DNA from 3 places in the Arthrobacter sp. T572 genome. Region 3 is predicted to be linked to each of the others. Evidence: riboswitches for the same ligand, from Rfam matches in the RefSeq annotation. Region 3 holds a riboswitch; each other region holds the start of a gene.

Region 1 (5,534 bases), 350 kb from region 3:
GTTTCCTCGGGCTCGATCGACTCGGTGCCGGTGGCGTCCGTCAGGACTTCATGGGTGTGCAATTCACTCACAGGGAGTTTCCTTATTCATTTGGGCATTGGCGCTGCACGCTCAACGGCGGCCGCAAAGCCGTACCGGAGCACGGACGGGCGCACAAGCAATTCCAGTGGAAGCCGATCGCGGGCTATCTAAGTACTGGCACTGGGGACCAGTTGGTACATCTCAAGATCGCGTAGGGGCGGGCTTGTTGATTTCAAGAAAAGGACTGAATCAACGACCGGGCATCCATTACTACAGGCCCAGTCTATCCTCTGCGGACCCCAAACCCCGGATCATAAGCGTATTCCCGCCGCGGAACTGCCTCAGGGCAGGAGTTCGAAACGGATTTCCCGTGCCGCGATGTCTGCCTTCACCAGCCGGACCCGGACCTTGGTGCCCGACTCAAGTTCGCCGTCGCACTTTGCCGTCACGGCAGGTTCCGCGATCTGGATGGTGCCGAAAGGGCCGTTGCCGTTCCCGTTGTTGCCGTTCCCGTTGGACGGCTTTGACCCCGAGATCACCACGGCGTCGAATTCGTCCCCGATCCGGTTGGCCACCAGGGCCGCTTCCACCGTGTCCAGGGCCAGGCGCTCCAACCGTCCCGCGAGCTGGTCTGAGGCTGCCATGATCTCCGGCAAGGTAGGCAACGCCTCGCGTGCCCAGTCCGGGATGTCGTGGCCGTTGCTGAGGGCCTCGCAGATCACCAGCACAAAGCGGTCTATCAGGCGGCGCAGCGGGGCAGTCGTATGCGCGTACGGCGCACCGATGGCCGCCTGGACGACGTCGTCAGGGACATCGCCGTCGAAGGGCGTGTAGCCGGCGCCGCGGAACAGCGTGCCCGCCGAGTGCAGGATTGCCAGCTGGCGCGGATCGGACGCGTCCAGCGTGCGGAGGTATTCACCATAGGTAATGCCGCCGTCCCACGGCTTTCCCAAGGCCTGCGTCTGGCGCTTGAAGTGCAGCAGTGAGCGCTCATCCGGGGCGGGCATGGTCCGCAGGATGCCTACCTTGCCCTCCAGCATCAACTGCGCTGCCGCCATGCCAGTCATCAGGGAGATCTGGGCGTTCCAGTCTTCCACCGGCAGCGAAGGTGCGGCTGCAATCCGGTAGCCACCTCCGCCTGTTGCCTGGACAATCTCCTGCTCGGGCATGTTGAGGCTGGCGCCGCCACGCCGGCGTTCCAGCTCGACGCGCTTGAGTCCCACTTCCTTCAGGAGCCGAAGCACCTCAGGCGCCGTGCCGGCGTCGAGCTGCTCCTGGGCGCCCTTGTAGCTCAACTTGGCGCGGCTGCGGACGGCGGCCCGTGACACGGACGTGCCAGCAACCTCACCGTTCGGGTCCAGCCTGAAGTCCCAGACGAAAGCACTGCAGTCCTGGTTCGCCAGGAGGCTGCCGGCGTTCTCGCTGATCACCTCCGGGTGCAGCGGGATCCGGCCATCGGGCGCATAGAACGTCTGGCCGCGCTGCCGGGTCTCCGCGTCCAACGCACCGCCAGGGGCAACGAAGGACGGCACATCGGCTATGGCATACAGGACCTTGTAGCCGTCGCCGTCGCGCTCGATGAAGAGGGCCTGGTCAAGGTCCGTGGAGCTGGCAGGATCGATCGTCACGAACGGAACGTGCCGCAGATCGTGGTCCGGCAAGCGGTGCTCTTCCACCGCGCGCCGGGCCTCCTCCACAGCCGGTGCCGGGTACTCCCGGGGAAGATCCAGCTCCGTCCTCAAGGCAGCCAGGGCATCGGCAAGCTGGTCCGTGGAGTCGTCGACGTTGGGAGCTATCCGATGATGTGACACGAAAGTCACATTAGCCCGAAAACCGCCGATAGTCTTGAAGCATGGGCACTTCCCAGGACAGCAATGCTCCAGTTGGCACCCTTGCGATCGAGCTCCTTGGGGCCATGGCCTACGGGGAGTTGTCGGCCTTCGGGAGGCTGTCCGCGGACTCCCGGCATGCTCCCACCCTGCGGGATGCGGCCATGCTGGGCAAGATTGCCGTGGGAGCCTACGGAAACTTCGCCATGATCAGCGACCACCTCGCCGGGTTGGGCGTTGATCCCGAGGATGCCATGCTGCCATTCCAACGGTCCTTCGACCACTTCCATGAGCGCACCCGGCCGGGCGACTGGTACGAGTCGGTCATGAAGGCCTACGTCATCGATACGGTCTCGGCTGACTTCTACCGTACCGTCGCAGGATTCCTCGACGCCCGAACACAGGTGGTCGTGCACCAGGTCGCTTCTGCCGACCATGCCACGGAGGCCCTCCGCATGCTGCTGCGGAAGGCGCTCGCCGACGATCCCAGGCTCGCGTCACGACTCGCGCTGTGGGCACGGAGGCTCGTGGGGGAAGCACTGACGCAGGCACAGCGGGTGGGACTGGAACATCCCTGGCTGGGCCCCGTGCTCAAGGCCGGCGGGGAGGCGCGGGAAGCGGTGGGCCGCTTGACTGCGGACCTGGCAGCGGGGCACGGACAGAGGATGTCGGGCCTGGGACTGGCCCCCTGACCGTCAGCGGCCGGCGTCGAGGGCCTCGAGCAGCGACCTTGCCGCCGCCGTCGGATCGTCCGCCTCCGTGATGGCGCGAACCACCACGATCCTTGCGGCACCTGCGGCCACTACGTCCTCGACGTTGCCGAGGTCGATCCCGCCGATGGCGAACCAGGGCAGATCAGCGCCCGCGGCGTCGTTCCCGCGGGCACGTTCCACTGCTTCTGCGGCAAATGTGACCAGCTCCAGTCCAACGGCCGCGCGACCGGGTTTTGTGGGAGTGGCCCATACGGGTCCGACACAGAAATAGTCCAGCCCGCCCGGCACCTGCGACGCCGCGATGGCGGCATCGGCCTGTTCCGGAGTGTGGGTGGAGAGGCCTATCGCGGCACCGGGCAGGAGCTGCCGGGCGGCCGGAAGCGGAAGGTCCTTCTGGCCGATGTGGAAGACCGGAGCCCCGGAAACACTGGCAACATCGGCCCGGTCGTTGACCGCCCACAACTTTCCGTGGCGTGCAGCGGCCTTGCCGAGGACCTCCAGGAGCTCCAGCTCCCGGCCGGCCTCCATGGACTTGTCCCGGAGCTGGATGATGTCCACGCCACCGGCGAAGGCGGCGTCCACAAAGTCCGCAAAGTCCTCCTTCTCCTGGCGTGCGTCGGTGCACAGGTAGAGGCGGGCAGAAGCAATGGCGTTGGGCTGGGTCATGGAAACCAGAGTAGTTCCTCTAAACTGGGCTCGTACTGCGGGAGCCGTGGCAGCGTCATATGACTGCCCGGCTGAGAGGGCTTCAGCGCCGACCGCTTGACCTGATCCGGGTAATACCGGCGTAGGGAAGGGAAAAACATGGTCGTATCCCGGCCCGTTCCGGAAACAGCACCGGACCTTGAAGCAGACGTGATCGTCATCGGTGGCGGGATCATCGGATTGGGCATCGCGCACGAGGCCCGGGCGGCCGGCCGTTCGGTGGTGGTGGTCGATCCCGCACCTGCCACGGGGGCCACTTTCGCAGCAGCAGGCATGCTCGCCCCCGTCAGCGAACTCCATTACCAGGAGGAAGACCTCCTGGAACTCATGCTGGAATCAGCCCGGTTGTGGCCGGCTTTCGCGGCGGACCTCGCCGGACGTGGAACAGCCATCGGTTACTGCACGACGCCGACACTTGGTGTGGGTGCCGACGCTGCCGACCGCCGTGCCTTGACCGATCTGCGGTCCGCCCAGCTTGCGGCCGGATTGGCCGTGGCGCCGCTGGCCCTGCGGGAAGCGCGGGAGCGCGAACCGCTTTTGAGCCCGCAAATTTCCTGTGCTTTCGATATCCCCTCCGACCACCAGGTGGACCCGCGGAGGCTGGCCGCCGGCCTGATGTCGGTCCTGGCCTCCCATTCTCCGGAAGACCAGACCTGGGTCTCCGGGGCCGCCGACGGTTTCCTGGTGACGGAGTCCGCAACCCGGTTGCTCCGCGAGGAGGACCGGGTGTTGGGTGTGGGGCTGGAGTCCGGCATAAAAGTCCGGGCTGCGGAGACGGTGGTGGCCAACGGACTCGGCGCCGCCAAGCTCGACGGACTCCCTGATGGGCTGTCCCTTCCCGTTCGTCCCGTCTACGGGGATATCCTGCGGCTTCTCGTGCCGGAGCACCTGCGCCCGCTCGTGACAGCCACGGTCCGGGGAATGGTGCGCGGGGTCCCGGTCTACATCGTCCCGCGTGACGACGGGACCGTGGTCATCGGGGCAACGCAGCGCGAAGACAACCTTTCTGCCACGTCCAACGCAGTCTCAGCCGGAGGTGTCTACCAGCTCCTTCGCGATGCCCAGGTCCTGGTGCCCGCCGTCGCCGAACTCGAGCTGCTCGAGGCCACGGCACGTGCACGGCCAGGCACACCGGACAACGCACCCCTGCTGGGACGGGTGACCGGCAGCACCGGGGAGGTTCCCGGACTGGTCATCGCCACCGGCTTCTTCCGCCACGGCGTCCTCCTCACCCCGGTCGCGGCAAAGATCGTGGGCGGGCTGCTGGGCGGCTCCAGCGACCCGCGCTGGTCGCGGTTCGCACCGGACCGTTTTGCGCCAACTGCACAGCATGAACTTCCTCCCGCACCACGCACGTCGATCAAGGAACCCGCATGAACATCAAACTCAATGGCACTGCCCGTTCAGTGCCGGACGACGCATCCGTCAGCACCCTCGTCAGCGACGTCACCGGCCGCGCCTTGGACCACCGCGGTCAGGCGGCCGACGGCGGCAAGCTGGGTGTCGCCGTCGCACGCAACTCCGAAGTAGTCCCGCGGAGCCAATGGGCCGCGACGACCCTGGCCGACGGCGATGAACTCGAACTCGTTACTGCGGTCCAGGGAGGCTGAGAGCATGACCATCACCAGCACAGGCAATACGCGGCAGACCGGGACCGACGACGCCCTGGTCATAGACGGAGTCGGATTCTCGTCCCGCCTCATCATGGGAACCGGAGGGGCGCCGAGCCTGGACGGACTTGGTGCGGCGCTCCTGGCCTCGGGCACCGAGCTCACCACCGTGGCCATGCGCCGGTACTCGCCGGCAGAGACGGGCTCGCTTTTCCAGCTCCTGGTGGACAACGGCATCCGCGTACTGCCCAACACGGCCGGATGCTTCACTGCCAAAGACGCGGTGATGACGGCCGAACTGGCCCGTGAAGCCCTGGAAACCGATTGGGTCAAGCTGGAGGTCATCGCTGACGAGCACACTCTCCTCCCGGACGCAGTGGAGCTGGTGGATGCCACGGAGCAACTGGTGAACCGGGGTTTCAAGGTGTTCGCCTATACCAACGATGATCCTGTCCTTGCCCTGCGCCTGGAGAACCTCGGAGCCACGGCCGTCATGCCTTTGGGATCGCCCATTGGGACAGGACTGGGCATCCTGAATCCGCACAACATCGAACTGATCGTGTCCCGTGCCTCCGTTCCCGTGGTGCTGGATGCGGGCATTGGCACGGCATCGGATGCGGCGCTGGCCATGGAACTCGGCTGCGACGCCGTCCTGC
Region 2 (5,534 bases), 1.2 Mb from region 3:
GCCATCGTCGGCGCGGCCCTGGCAATCGACATGGCCATCAACCGGCACCTCAACAACCTGATGCTGCTGGTGGCCCTGGCCGTGATCGGCTTTATCGGTTCCGTGACGGTGGCCAGGTTCGTGGCCGAAAGGCGGGAACAGAGCAATGACTCCTGACGCTACGGGCGTAGACGCTGTAATCGATGTTCTGACGGCCGTTTTCCTGGTGGTCGGCGCCCTCATGTCCTTGGGCGCGGCGATCGGCCTGCTGCGGTTCCCGGACCTCATGAGCCGCATGCACGCCGCGACCAAGCCGCAGGTCCTGGGCCTCTTCCTGATGCTGGCTTCCATCGGCCTGCAGATGCGGACGTGGTGGGTGTGGCCGGTCCTGCTGGTGGCCTGGATATTCCAGTTGCTGACCGCGCCCGTGTCCGCGCACATGGTGGGCCGTTCCGCTTACCGGACCAAGCACGGCCACCGCGAGCTCCTCACCAAGGACGAACTTGAGGCCGTGGTCCAGCGGGCTGCCGGTGAACATCCGGGGGACGGAACGCACGACGCCGGCCGCTGAGTCCGGCGTTCAGGGCATCTTGGAAAAGGGTCGCCCAAGGGTGCGCCGCCGGTGGTGGGGTGCCTTGGCTTGTCCCCGGGCAGCGGGTCAGACGATGTCGTGCGTCTTGGCGAAGCGGGCGATCGCGCGCTGCGTGCCGCGGCTGGTTAGGACCTGGATGAGGGTGCTCACGAAGGCCGAAACCAGCGCGAATGTCAGTGCTGAGCGCAGGCTGGTTTCGAGGTCGTCATGACCTGCGGGCGGCTTGTTGCCGGTGGCCTTCTCCCAAGCCAGGTTGACCAGTTTGGTGCCGACGAATCCTGCTCCGAGGCTCACTCCGGTCCCCAGCAGCTTGAAGAAGAAGTTCATGTCCCAAGCCTAACCTCACCTACAGCGTGCACCAGGCACCGTTCCCGGGCGCAAGGGGAGCGTTATCGGCGGTTTTCCCTGTCTTTCAGGAAGGCCGCCATGGAGCCCCGGGGTGCCAGGACGGGAACTACGGGGTGCCGGGCGCCCCACACAGCATCCACGGTGCCCAGGCTCGCAAGTTCCTTGAGCAGGTAGTAGGTGGGTGGCATGAGGTGGAGCGTGCCTTCGGCTTCAGCGGAGAGGACGCCGGCCACGGGCATCCAGAGCGACTGCCAGGCTTCCGTTGTTTGGTGTTGGGGCGCTGCCCCGTCACGGGCCTTGGCGACGTAGAAGTAGGTGTCAAAGCGCTTGGGCATGTCCACGGGGGTCACCCAGTTGGCCCACGGACGCAGATCTGCAGGCTCAAGCGTGAGTCCGGCTTCCTCCTGCACCTCGCGGAGGGCGGCAGTCAGCACGGTGCCCGCTTCCCGGATGGCTTGGTCCGGGTTGGCGGCGATGGATGCTTCCGACCACGCATCGGCGTGCCCTGCCAGCAACTCCTGCGGGTAGTCCCACCCTTCACTGTCCGCGGCATCCACGCGGCCTCCGGGAAAGACCACCATGCCCGCGGCGAAGTCCATGGTGGACACACGGTGCTGGACGAAGACCTCGAGGCCGTCGGCGGCGTCCCTGAGCAGGATCACGCTGGCAGCGAGCCGTGGTTCGGGTGCAGGCGGGACTGTGCCGGGATGATCCGTCATGAAGTCATTCTCTCAGGTGTGCATGAGAGAGGAAGCCGCCAAACGGGCCGGGAGAAACCGCAACCCTTTATGACTGCCACCGAGGGCCAACGCACGGACCCGGGTGTAAACTGGACCTCGCCCATCAGGGCAGATTGATAACGACAGGGGAGCGCCGCCGTCGAACCCTGCAGGGATGCAGGTGACGCGAGGGCGCTGAGAGTGCGGACAGCCGCAGACCCTCGAACCTGATCCGGTTAGTACCGGCGCAAGGGAGTCGAGCTTCTCAGAGTGTCCGGAACACCGGTGGCGCATGCCTGCCGGGAATCCGGGGAGCACTTTCCCCTCCTGTAACCTCAGGAGGCAAAGAAATGACCACGGCAAGCGTGAAGAAGACCAGTTACAACTGGCGTGTAGTAGACATCGTGGTGGCAGCTTTGATCGCCATCGCCGGCGGCGTGATCTTCTGGGCATGGTCCCAGGGCGCCGCGATCGTATCCATTCCCATGAACGCGGCCTACCCGCCCTTGACCGGCCTGATCGCCGGCGGCTGGATGATCCCCGCAGTCCTGGGCATGCTGATCATCCGCAAACCCGGCGCCGCGCTGTTCTGCGAGGCTGTGGCCGCGACGGGTGAGCTGATCATGGGTTCCCAGTACGGCACCACCGTGCTGATTTCCGGCGTCCTGCAGGGCCTGGGTGCCGAGCTGGTGTTCGCTGCGTTCCGCTACAAGAAGTTCAACCTCCCCACGGCGCTGCTGGCCGGTGCCGGTGCGGGCCTCTTCTGCGGCCTCAACGACTCCTTCATGCCGTGGGGCTGGAACATCGCCTACGAGGCCGTGGACAAGCTGGCCTACATCGCGTTCTGCACGTTGTCCGGCGCCATCATTGCCGGCGCCCTCTCCTGGGTCGCCACCCGCGGCCTGGCCAAAACAGGCGTGTTGAGCGCCTTCGCATCGCGCAAGGCCGCCTCGGAGCCCGTCTTCAACTGATGGCCGCAACGAGCACCGGCAGGCCTGCCGCCATCTCCGCCGAGGGCTGGGGTTGGCGGCACGCCGGCCGGACCACACCTGCCATCCAGGGCCTTGACCTCCGCATCGATCCGGGCGAGCGGGTGTTGCTGTTGGGTCCCTCCGGTGCGGGCAAGTCGACCTTGCTGCACGCGCTGGCCGGGGTCCTGGGCGAGGAAGAGGATGATTCGGACGAGACCGGTTCACTCCTGCTGGACGGTGCTTCGCCGCGGGAACAACGCGGCCGCGCCGGATTGATGCAGCAGGATCCCGAAACGCAGGTGGTCTTGTCCCGGATTGGCGACGACGTCGCGTTCGGAGCCGAAAACCTTGCCGTGCCCCGTGACCGGATCTGGACCCGGGTTCATGAAGCGCTCGACGACGTGGGGTTGCGTACCGCTGATGGCGGCGGTTTGGCGTTGGACCACCCGACGGCGGCGCTCTCCGGCGGCCAAAAGCAGCGGCTTGCGCTGGCAGGCATTTTGGCGATGAGACCGGGATTGATCCTGTTGGACGAACCGACGGCCAACCTGGACCCAGCCGGTGTGCTGGAAGTCCGTGATGCCGTGCGCCGATGCTTGGACAAGACAGGTGCCACCTTGGTTGTGGTGGAACACAGGGTGTCCGTCTGGAAGGACCTGGTGGACAGGATCGTGGTCCTGCAGCCCGGTTCGGCTGGCGGTGGGGTGCTCCTGGATGGGCCGCCGGACCAGGTTCTGGCCGAAGCGCACAGCCTGCTCAAGGCCGCCGGCGTGTGGGTGCCCGGGTACGTTCCCGAAACCCGCCGCAGGGAACGCGGGAACCAATCCGCGCAACTGCTGGTGGCGGCCCAGGACCTGGCGGTTTCCCGCGCCAAGCCACGCAGGAAGGGTTTCAGGTCCATCCCGCCGCAGCCGGTGCAGCACGGCATCAGTGCCCAGGTCCGGGCAGGGCAGGCGCTCACCATCACCGGACCCAACGGCGCCGGAAAATCCACGTTCGCCTTGACGCTGGCAGGACTTTTGGCGCCGGTGGCAGGTAAGGTGTCTGCCGCCGTCGAGCTTTCCGAAGGCGCCGGAATCGATCCCTTCCGGTGGAAAGCGGACCAACTGATTTCCCGGATCGGCACGGTGTTCCAGGAACCGGAGCACCAGTTCGTCACCGGCAAGGTGCTGGATGAGCTGATGTTCGGTCCCAGGCATGTGGGCCGTGGCGAGGAGCGGGTCGACGAACTGCTGGAGCGGCTCCGGCTGACGCACTTGGTGGACGCGAATCCCTACACCCTGTCCGGCGGCGAGAAGCGCCGGCTGTCCGTAGCGACCGTGCTCGCCGCACACCCCAAAGTACTGGTCCTGGACGAGCCGACCTTCGGCCAGGACGCGAACACGTGGGCCGAACTGGCGTCGTTCCTGTCGGAACTGCTGGACCAAGGCACCGCCGTGGTCTCGGTGACGCACGACGAGGAGTTCAGTGCCGTGCTGGGCGGCGCGGAACTCAGGTTGGCCCCGGCGGAGCGGTCCCGGAAAATGGAAGCGGGTGCGGCATGAGGGACACCTTGAGCCTGAGCGGCAACCATGCCTTGTTGACGCGGGCCAACCCCTTGGCGAAGTTCGTCGCCGTTTTCCTGATTTCGCTGGTCCTGGCACTGTCCATCGACTGGGTCTCCGCGTCCGTGGCCCTGGTTGCCGAGCTTGCGCTATTCCCCCTTGCCGGGCTCACGCTCGGGCTTCTCTGGTCAAGGGCCTGGCCGCTGATTATCGCCGCGGCCGTTGGCGGCTGGAGCACAGCGATCGTCGCCGCTGACAGCGGCGCTGTATTGCTCGACGTCGGGCTCTGGTCCATCAGCGAAGGCTCGCTGGAGCTGGGACTCGGGTTCATGCTTCGAGGGCTGGCCATCGCGCTTCCGGCGATCCTGCTGATGACCTGCACGGACCCGACCGACCTCGCCGATGCTTTGGCGCAGAAGGCCAGGCTCCCGCACCGGTTTGTGCTGGGCTCCCTGGCCGCGATGCGCTTGGTGGGTTTGCTGGCCGAGGAATGGCAGACAATAGGCATGGCCAGGCGCGCCCGTGGCGTGGGTTCGCAGGGCAGCCCCCTGCAACGGCTGAAGGCGACCCTGGGACAGAGCTTCGGCCTGTTGGTCCAGGCTGTCCGGCGGGCTTCCCGGCTGGCAGTGACCATGGAAGCCCGCGGTTTTGGTGGCGGCCGGCGCACATGGGCGCGTGAGTCCACCTATTCCCTGCTGGACGCCTGGGTTCTCCTGGGCGGCGTCCTCATTGCCGGAACCGCGGTGGTGGCAGCCGTAGGAGCAGGCACCTGGAGCTTTGTCTGGCGCTAGAGGAGGCGCCACGCGGGCTTAGCTGGCCGGAACTTCCTGGGCCTGGATTTCCTCGAACCCGGCCCGTGTAAGGAACCCCAACTGTGCTTGCTTCTCCTCCAGTTGGACGATCGGGCCCAGTTCAAAGCAGGTGGCTTCAAGCCGTCGCAGGGCCTTGGCGTTCCGGGCGTCAGGCTCCACCACGATCCGGTCTTTGCCCGGCAGCGAGAACATGTACTTGATGAGCGAGGTGGCCAGGCGCGGCGTGAAGTGGGGGATCGGCCGGGTGGCCGGGGCCAGCAGCAGGTGCATGCCGATGTCTTCTTCCCGTGCCGGGTAGGCCTCGCTCACGGGATCGTGCAGGGGCTCATAGGTTTGGAACAACGCCAGGGGCTGGCCGTCCAGCTCCACCAGGAAGGCGTGGTGCGTGTCCAGTGAGTCCAGGAACTCATAGATCTCCAGGACTTCCTCCCGGCTTTTCTCCAGCATGCCCCAGAACCTGGCCCTCGGCTGGCCGACCCATTCATGGATGAGGTCGATGTCTTCGGCGGGAACCAACGGAACAATCCGCAGGGCTCCCCAGCCGTCGAGTTCTTCGGCGTAAACGGTGG
Region 3 (5,534 bases):
GAGAAGGCCTGGGACAAGGAAGAAGCCGCCCGGATGGCAAAGAAATTTGCCGACCAGGAAGACTTCACCCTGGACGACTTCCTGGCCCAGATGCAGCAGATCCGCAACATGGGCTCCATGAAGAAGATGCTCATGATGATGCCGGGAGCCCAGAACATCCGGCAGCAACTGGAGAACTTTGACGAGCGGGAGATCGACCGCGTCGAGGCAATCGTGCGTTCCATGACACCGCATGAGCGCGTGGCTCCCAAGATCATCAATGGTTCCCGGCGTGCCCGTATCGCCAAGGGCTCGGGCGTTCATGTTTCTGAAGTCAACGGCCTCCTGGAGCGGTTCGCCCAGGCACAGAAGATGATGAAGAAGCTCGCCCAGGGCGGCGGCATGCCGGGGATGCCGGGAATGCCTGGCCTGGGTGGCCCTGGTGGCGGGCGCAAGGGCGGCAAGAGCGCGCCGAAGAAGAAGGCGCGTTCGGGCAACCCTGCCAAAGCCGCCCAGGAACTGCGCGAGGCCGAGGCCAAGCGGGCTGCGGCCGCATCGGCGCCCACGGGGGCTGCGTTCGGCCAGGGTGCCCAGGACTTCGATCCGTCCATGCTTAACCTCCCCAAGGGCTTCGACAAGTTCCTGGGCAAGTAGGCAGCCAACCCCCGGTTGGGATGTCAGTGCCGTGGAATACGCTTGGTCAATGCAGAAGCAGCGCGTTGTTTTTGTCCACGGCCTGGGCAGCTTCGGCGCTGCGGCCTGGCCCAAGCAACATGGCATGGCTTTGGACTATGACGCCTTGTTCCTCCGGCGCCATGGTTTCCATCCGGTGGAGGAGCCGTTGTCATCGGATGTGGCAGCGGACGTTGAAATCCTCGTCGGTGCGCTGGCAGACGTCGGCGGAGGCCATGTCGTAGCCCATGAACAAGGGGCGATCGCTGCCATGTTGGCAGCCCTGGACCGGCCGGAACTGGTATTTTCCCTCTCCCTGGTGGAGCCGGCGTGCCTGTCCCTGACCGCTGAACTGCCCGCGACGGCAGCGCACCGGGCGCTGATGGAACCGCTTTTTGACGTGCGGAACCAGCTCAACGACGCCGACTATGAACGCGAGTTCTACCGCCGTGCGTTTTCATCCGTGGCAGGCGTGCCCGATACACCCCAGGCCAGGCGCTCTGCCCGGCGGCTCAGGTTGCAGGCTCCGCCCTGGGAAGCCCCCTTGCACATCGTTCCGGGGGTCCCCACGCTGGTGCTGACCGGCGGTTGGGAGCCCCTTTACGAAGAGATCGCCGCGTACCTCCAGGAAACCGGTGCCCTCCGGCGCGTGGCCGCGGGAGGGCACCGGCCCCAGGACTCGGTGGAAGGTGACCGGATCATCCGATCGTTCATCGCCGAGGTCGGGCGGACTATGTCAGTTCGCGCGTCCTGAGGCTGCCGGTACCTGGAGTTCCGGCAGGTAGACCTTGCCTCCAGCTGCGAGGAATTCCTCGCTTTTCTCCCGCATGCCGCTGTACATGTCGGCGATCGCGGCCTGCGCTTCGGCCGAACCGTATTCGTCGCGGATGTCCTGGCTGATGCGCATGGAGCAGAACTTGGGGCCACACATGGAGCAGAAGTGCGCCGTCTTGGCCGGTTCGGCCGGAAGCGTCTCGTCGTGGAACGACTCCGCGGTCACCGGATCCAGGGACAGGGCGAACTGGTCCCGCCACCGGAATTCGAAACGCGCCTTGGAGAGGGCATCGTCACGTTCGTTCGCCCCAGGGTGTCCCTTGGCCAGGTCCGCGGCGTGGGCGGCGATCTTGTAGGTGATGACGCCGGTCTTGACGTCGTCCTTGTTCGGCAGGCCAAGGTGCTCCTTGGGTGTCACGTAGCAGAGCATGGCCGTGCCGTAGCGGGCGATCTCCGTGGCACCGATGGCGGAGGTGATGTGGTCATAACCCGGGGCAACGTCTGTCACGAGCGGCCCGAGGGTGTAGAACGGAGCCCCCTTGCACAGTTCCTGCTGGCGTTCCACATTCTCCCGCACCAGGTGGAAAGGGATGTGGCCCGGTCCTTCGACCATGACCTGGACGTCGTATTCCCAGGCTCGCTGGGTCAGCTCGGCAAGGGTGTCCAGTTCGGCGAACTGCGCGGCATCGTTGGCGTCGGCTGTGGCTCCGGGGCGGAGGCCGTCACCGAGTGAGAAGGCAACGTCGTACTTTGCGAAGATTTCGCACAGCTCATCGAAGTGCGTGTAAAGGAAGTTCTCCTTGTGGTGGGCCAGGCACCAGCCGGCCATGATGGAGCCACCGCGGGACACGATGCCCGTGACCCGGTTGGCGGTGAGGGGCACGTACCGCAGGAGGACGCCGGCATGGATGGTCATGTAGTCCACACCTTGCTCGCACTGTTCGATCACCGTGTCACGGAAGATTTCCCACGTGAGGTTATTGGCCTCACCATTGACCTTTTCCAAAGCCTGGTAGATCGGAACCGTGCCGATGGGCACGGGTGAGTTCCGGATGATCCATTCGCGGGTCGTGTGGATGTCATCTCCCGTGGACAAATCCATGACGGTGTCTGCGCCCCACTGCGTGGCCCACTGCAGTTTGTCGACTTCCTCGGCAATGGAGCTGGTGACAGCCGAGTTGCCGATGTTGGCGTTGATCTTCACCAGGAAGGCCTTGCCGATGATCATCGGTTCCGATTCCGGGTGGTTGATATTGTTCGGGATGATGGCCCGCCCTGCAGCGACTTCGCTGCGGACCAGCTCCACGTCGCAGTTCTCCCGCAGGGCCACGAACCGCATTTCCGGGGTGACGATGCCCTGCCTGGCGTAATGCATCTGGGTGACGGTCTTGCCTTCGACGGCGCGGCGGGGCACCGGTTGTGCACCCTTCCACTCCGCAGACGCTGCTCCGCGCCGCACGGCCGACTTGCCGTCGTCGAGCAGGTTGCGTTCCCGGCCCGTGTAGCTTTCCGTATCGCCGCGTTCCTCGATCCAGGCCTTCCTGAACGGTTCCAGACCGACTACCGGATCACTTCCCGGGCCGGCCGTGCGGTACACCCGCAAAGGATCGTTGGCCTGCCCGTTGGGGGAGGGTTCCAGGGCGATCTCGGTCACCGGTACGCGGATGCCGTGGCCCGGATCCTCCACCCAAGCCAGCGAATGGGACTTCAGCGACTGCGTGACGGCTTCCCCGGCTGGCGCAGTCTGGTTCCGGGCAGGGCTGTGCTGTGTTTCTGTGGTGCTCAAGGATTACTCACTTCCTTCGCCGGCATTACCCGGACAGGTTCGACGGTCGCAGACTGCTTCAGCCCGATCTCAGCCCCTGCAAGGGCTCCCGTGTGGTCAGGGAAGAAGCTACCACAGGGGCAGCGGGTGCTCCCAGTCACAAGCTTTCGAAAGGGGCGGGGCGGGGTTCGTCGCACTAGGCTTCTGCCATGGCCAACATCATTGAATTCAGCGGTCCGGTGCTGGTTGCAGCCGATGACGAACGCCGGGGATTGTGGTCAGTTGACGGAAAGCTGACTTTTGAACGTCCCGCAACGCCGCCGGACAGAGTGCTTGCCGGATGGGTGCTGCCGGGCTTCGTCGACGCGCATTGCCACATCGGGCTGGGGCCCGGTGGTGCGGTGGATGAGGAGACCACGCTCGCCCAGGCCATGGCGGACCGGAACGCCGGAACGCTGCTGATCCGCGACGCCGGTTCGCCCGGCAATACCCGCTGGGTCCAGCAAAGGGAGGACCTTCCGCGCCTCATCCGGGCCGGCCGGCACATTGCCCGCAGCAAGCGGTACCTGCGGGGTCTGGGCCACGAAGTGGAGCCGGATGAACTGGTGGAGACCGTCCGGAAAGAAGCGCGCGACGGCGATGGCTGGGTCAAGCTGGTGGGCGACTGGATTGACAGGGGAGTGGGGGACTTGACCGCGTCATTTCCGGCCGGGGTCGTCAAGGAAGCCATAGCTGCCGCGCATGACGAAGGCGCCCGGGTTACCGCGCATTGCTTCGCGGAACAGACCATCGACCACATGCTGGACGGCGGAATCGACTGCATAGAGCATGCCACCGGGTTGCTGCCGCGGCACATCCCGCGCCTCGTGGAACAGGATGTTCCGATCGTTCCCACCCTGGTCAACATTGCCACCTTTCCCGACATCGCGGCGCAGGCCAAGCCAAAGTTTCCCGACTACGCGCAGCACATGACCAGCCTGTGGGAACGCCGGCGCGAGCGGGTTTTTGAAGCCTATGAGGCCGGCGTTTCCATTTATGCCGGCACTGACGCCGGCAGCGTCATCAAGCATGGCCGGATCGCCGACGAGATGCAGGAACTGCACGACGCCGGCCTGCCGCCTGCCGCGGTGCTGAATGCCGCCACGTGGGGTGCCAGGGCATGGTTGGGGACGGAAGGAATCAGCGAGGGGGCACCTGCCGATGTGGTGGTGTGCCGCGCGGATCCCCGTCAGGAGCTTGCCACCGTCCACCGGTTGAGCCACGTGGTCCTAAGGGGCAACGTCCTCCGCTGGGAATAAATTGAAGCTTCAAGTAATTTAGAGAGGTAGAACGAGCCGAAAAGCGGCCAGCTTGATCACCGGGAGCTTCACATGACCACTTCATCCAGCCAGGACCTGCTGCCTGCCGATCTCTCCATGGGCACTGTCATGCTCAAAGTGGGCGACATGAAGCTCATGAGCGACTACTACCAGCGCGCCTTGGGGTTGGAGGTGGTCGCGGAACAGGACGGCGGGCTGTACCTGGGCCGCCTCGGCAAGCCCGTAGTCCACCTGGCTCCGGCCGCAGGCCTGCAGATTCCCGGCAGGGGCGAGGCCGGCCTCTTCCATACTGCGATCCTGTTCGAAGACCAGCCCGCCCTGGCCGCGACCATTGCCACTGCCGCGCAATACGAGCCCCGTGCCTTCGTCGGCAGTGCCGACCACCTGGTCAGCGAGGCGTTCTACTTCACCGATCCCGAAGGCAATGGCATCGAGTTGTACTACGACAAGCCCCGGAGCGTGTGGCAGTGGGACGGAAAGAACGTGGTCATGGACAACGTTGCCCTGCCGCCGCAGGCCTACCTTCAGCAGTACCTGAGCGAAGAGGCGGTGACGGGCCAGGCCCGGGCCGGTGCCGGCGTCGGGCATGTCCACCTTCAGGTAGGCGACGTTGCGACGGCGCAAAAGTTCTACGTGGACACCCTGGGGTTCGAGCGGACCGCCGGCTGGCACGGCCAGGCCTTGTTCGTCTCGGCGGGTGGCTACCACCACCACATGGCCATGAATGTCTGGAACAGCCGCGGTGCCGGGCCGCGCCGGGACACGCTGGGCCTGGGTGAAGTCCTGATTGAAGTCCCTGGCGACGACCACGTCCTGGCGTTGGCGGACCGGCTGAAGGTTGCGGGCCTGTCCAGCCACCACACAGGCAGGGAGCTTCGTTTTGAGGACCCGTGGCGCAACCAGTTGCGGGTGGCGGTCGCGGGGCCCGGCCTGCACTAGGCTGGGCAATGTTGGAGCAGGGGCCGGCATGTCCTGCGCCCCTGCCGTGTCAGCACGACGGAATGGGATGACTTTCCATGGGCTTT

The links. A riboswitch is a leader RNA that binds a small molecule or an ion and turns the genes downstream of it on or off. The one in region 3 is predicted to bind thiamine pyrophosphate.
Region 1: another riboswitch for thiamine pyrophosphate. It lies ahead of thiO (glycine oxidase ThiO); the one in region 3 lies ahead of thiC (phosphomethylpyrimidine synthase ThiC).
Region 2: another riboswitch for thiamine pyrophosphate. It lies ahead of ACUYMZ_RS18480 (ECF transporter S component); the one in region 3 lies ahead of thiC (phosphomethylpyrimidine synthase ThiC).

What each region holds. Positions count from the first base shown of each region.
Region 1 covers NZ_JBRAZQ010000002.1:2,831,279-2,836,812, reverse strand. Annotated here, with positions in the region: gene ACUYMZ_RS14285 (DEAD/DEAH box helicase) at 1-71, opposite strand, end outside; gene ACUYMZ_RS14280 (RNB domain-containing ribonuclease) at 363-1,832, opposite strand; gene ACUYMZ_RS14275 (ferritin-like fold-containing protein) at 1,874-2,542, shown strand; gene thiE (thiamine phosphate synthase) at 2,546-3,229, opposite strand; TPP riboswitch at 3,257-3,374, shown strand; gene thiO (glycine oxidase ThiO) at 3,368-4,645, shown strand; gene thiS (sulfur carrier protein ThiS) at 4,642-4,878, shown strand; gene ACUYMZ_RS14255 (thiazole synthase) at 4,883-5,534, shown strand, end outside.
Region 2 covers NZ_JBRAZQ010000002.1:3,727,668-3,733,201, reverse strand. Annotated here, with positions in the region: gene ACUYMZ_RS18500 (MrpF/PhaF family protein) at 1-156, shown strand, start outside; gene mnhG (monovalent cation/H(+) antiporter subunit G) at 146-550, shown strand; gene ACUYMZ_RS18490 (DUF4235 domain-containing protein) at 638-898, opposite strand; gene ACUYMZ_RS18485 (NUDIX hydrolase) at 961-1,638, opposite strand; TPP riboswitch at 1,774-1,910, shown strand; gene ACUYMZ_RS18480 (ECF transporter S component) at 1,989-2,609, shown strand; gene ACUYMZ_RS18475 (ABC transporter ATP-binding protein) at 2,609-4,153, shown strand; gene ACUYMZ_RS18470 (energy-coupling factor transporter transmembrane component T family protein) at 4,150-4,944, shown strand; gene ACUYMZ_RS18465 (GNAT family N-acetyltransferase) at 4,963-5,534, opposite strand, start outside.
Region 3 covers NZ_JBRAZQ010000002.1:2,482,202-2,487,735, reverse strand. Annotated here, with positions in the region: gene ffh (signal recognition particle protein) at 1-633, shown strand, start outside; gene ACUYMZ_RS12745 (alpha/beta fold hydrolase) at 683-1,405, shown strand; gene thiC (phosphomethylpyrimidine synthase ThiC) at 1,388-3,211, opposite strand; TPP riboswitch at 3,206-3,313, opposite strand; gene ACUYMZ_RS12735 (amidohydrolase family protein) at 3,400-4,488, shown strand; gene ACUYMZ_RS12730 (VOC family protein) at 4,561-5,448, shown strand; gene ACUYMZ_RS12725 (hypothetical protein) at 5,526-5,534, shown strand, end outside.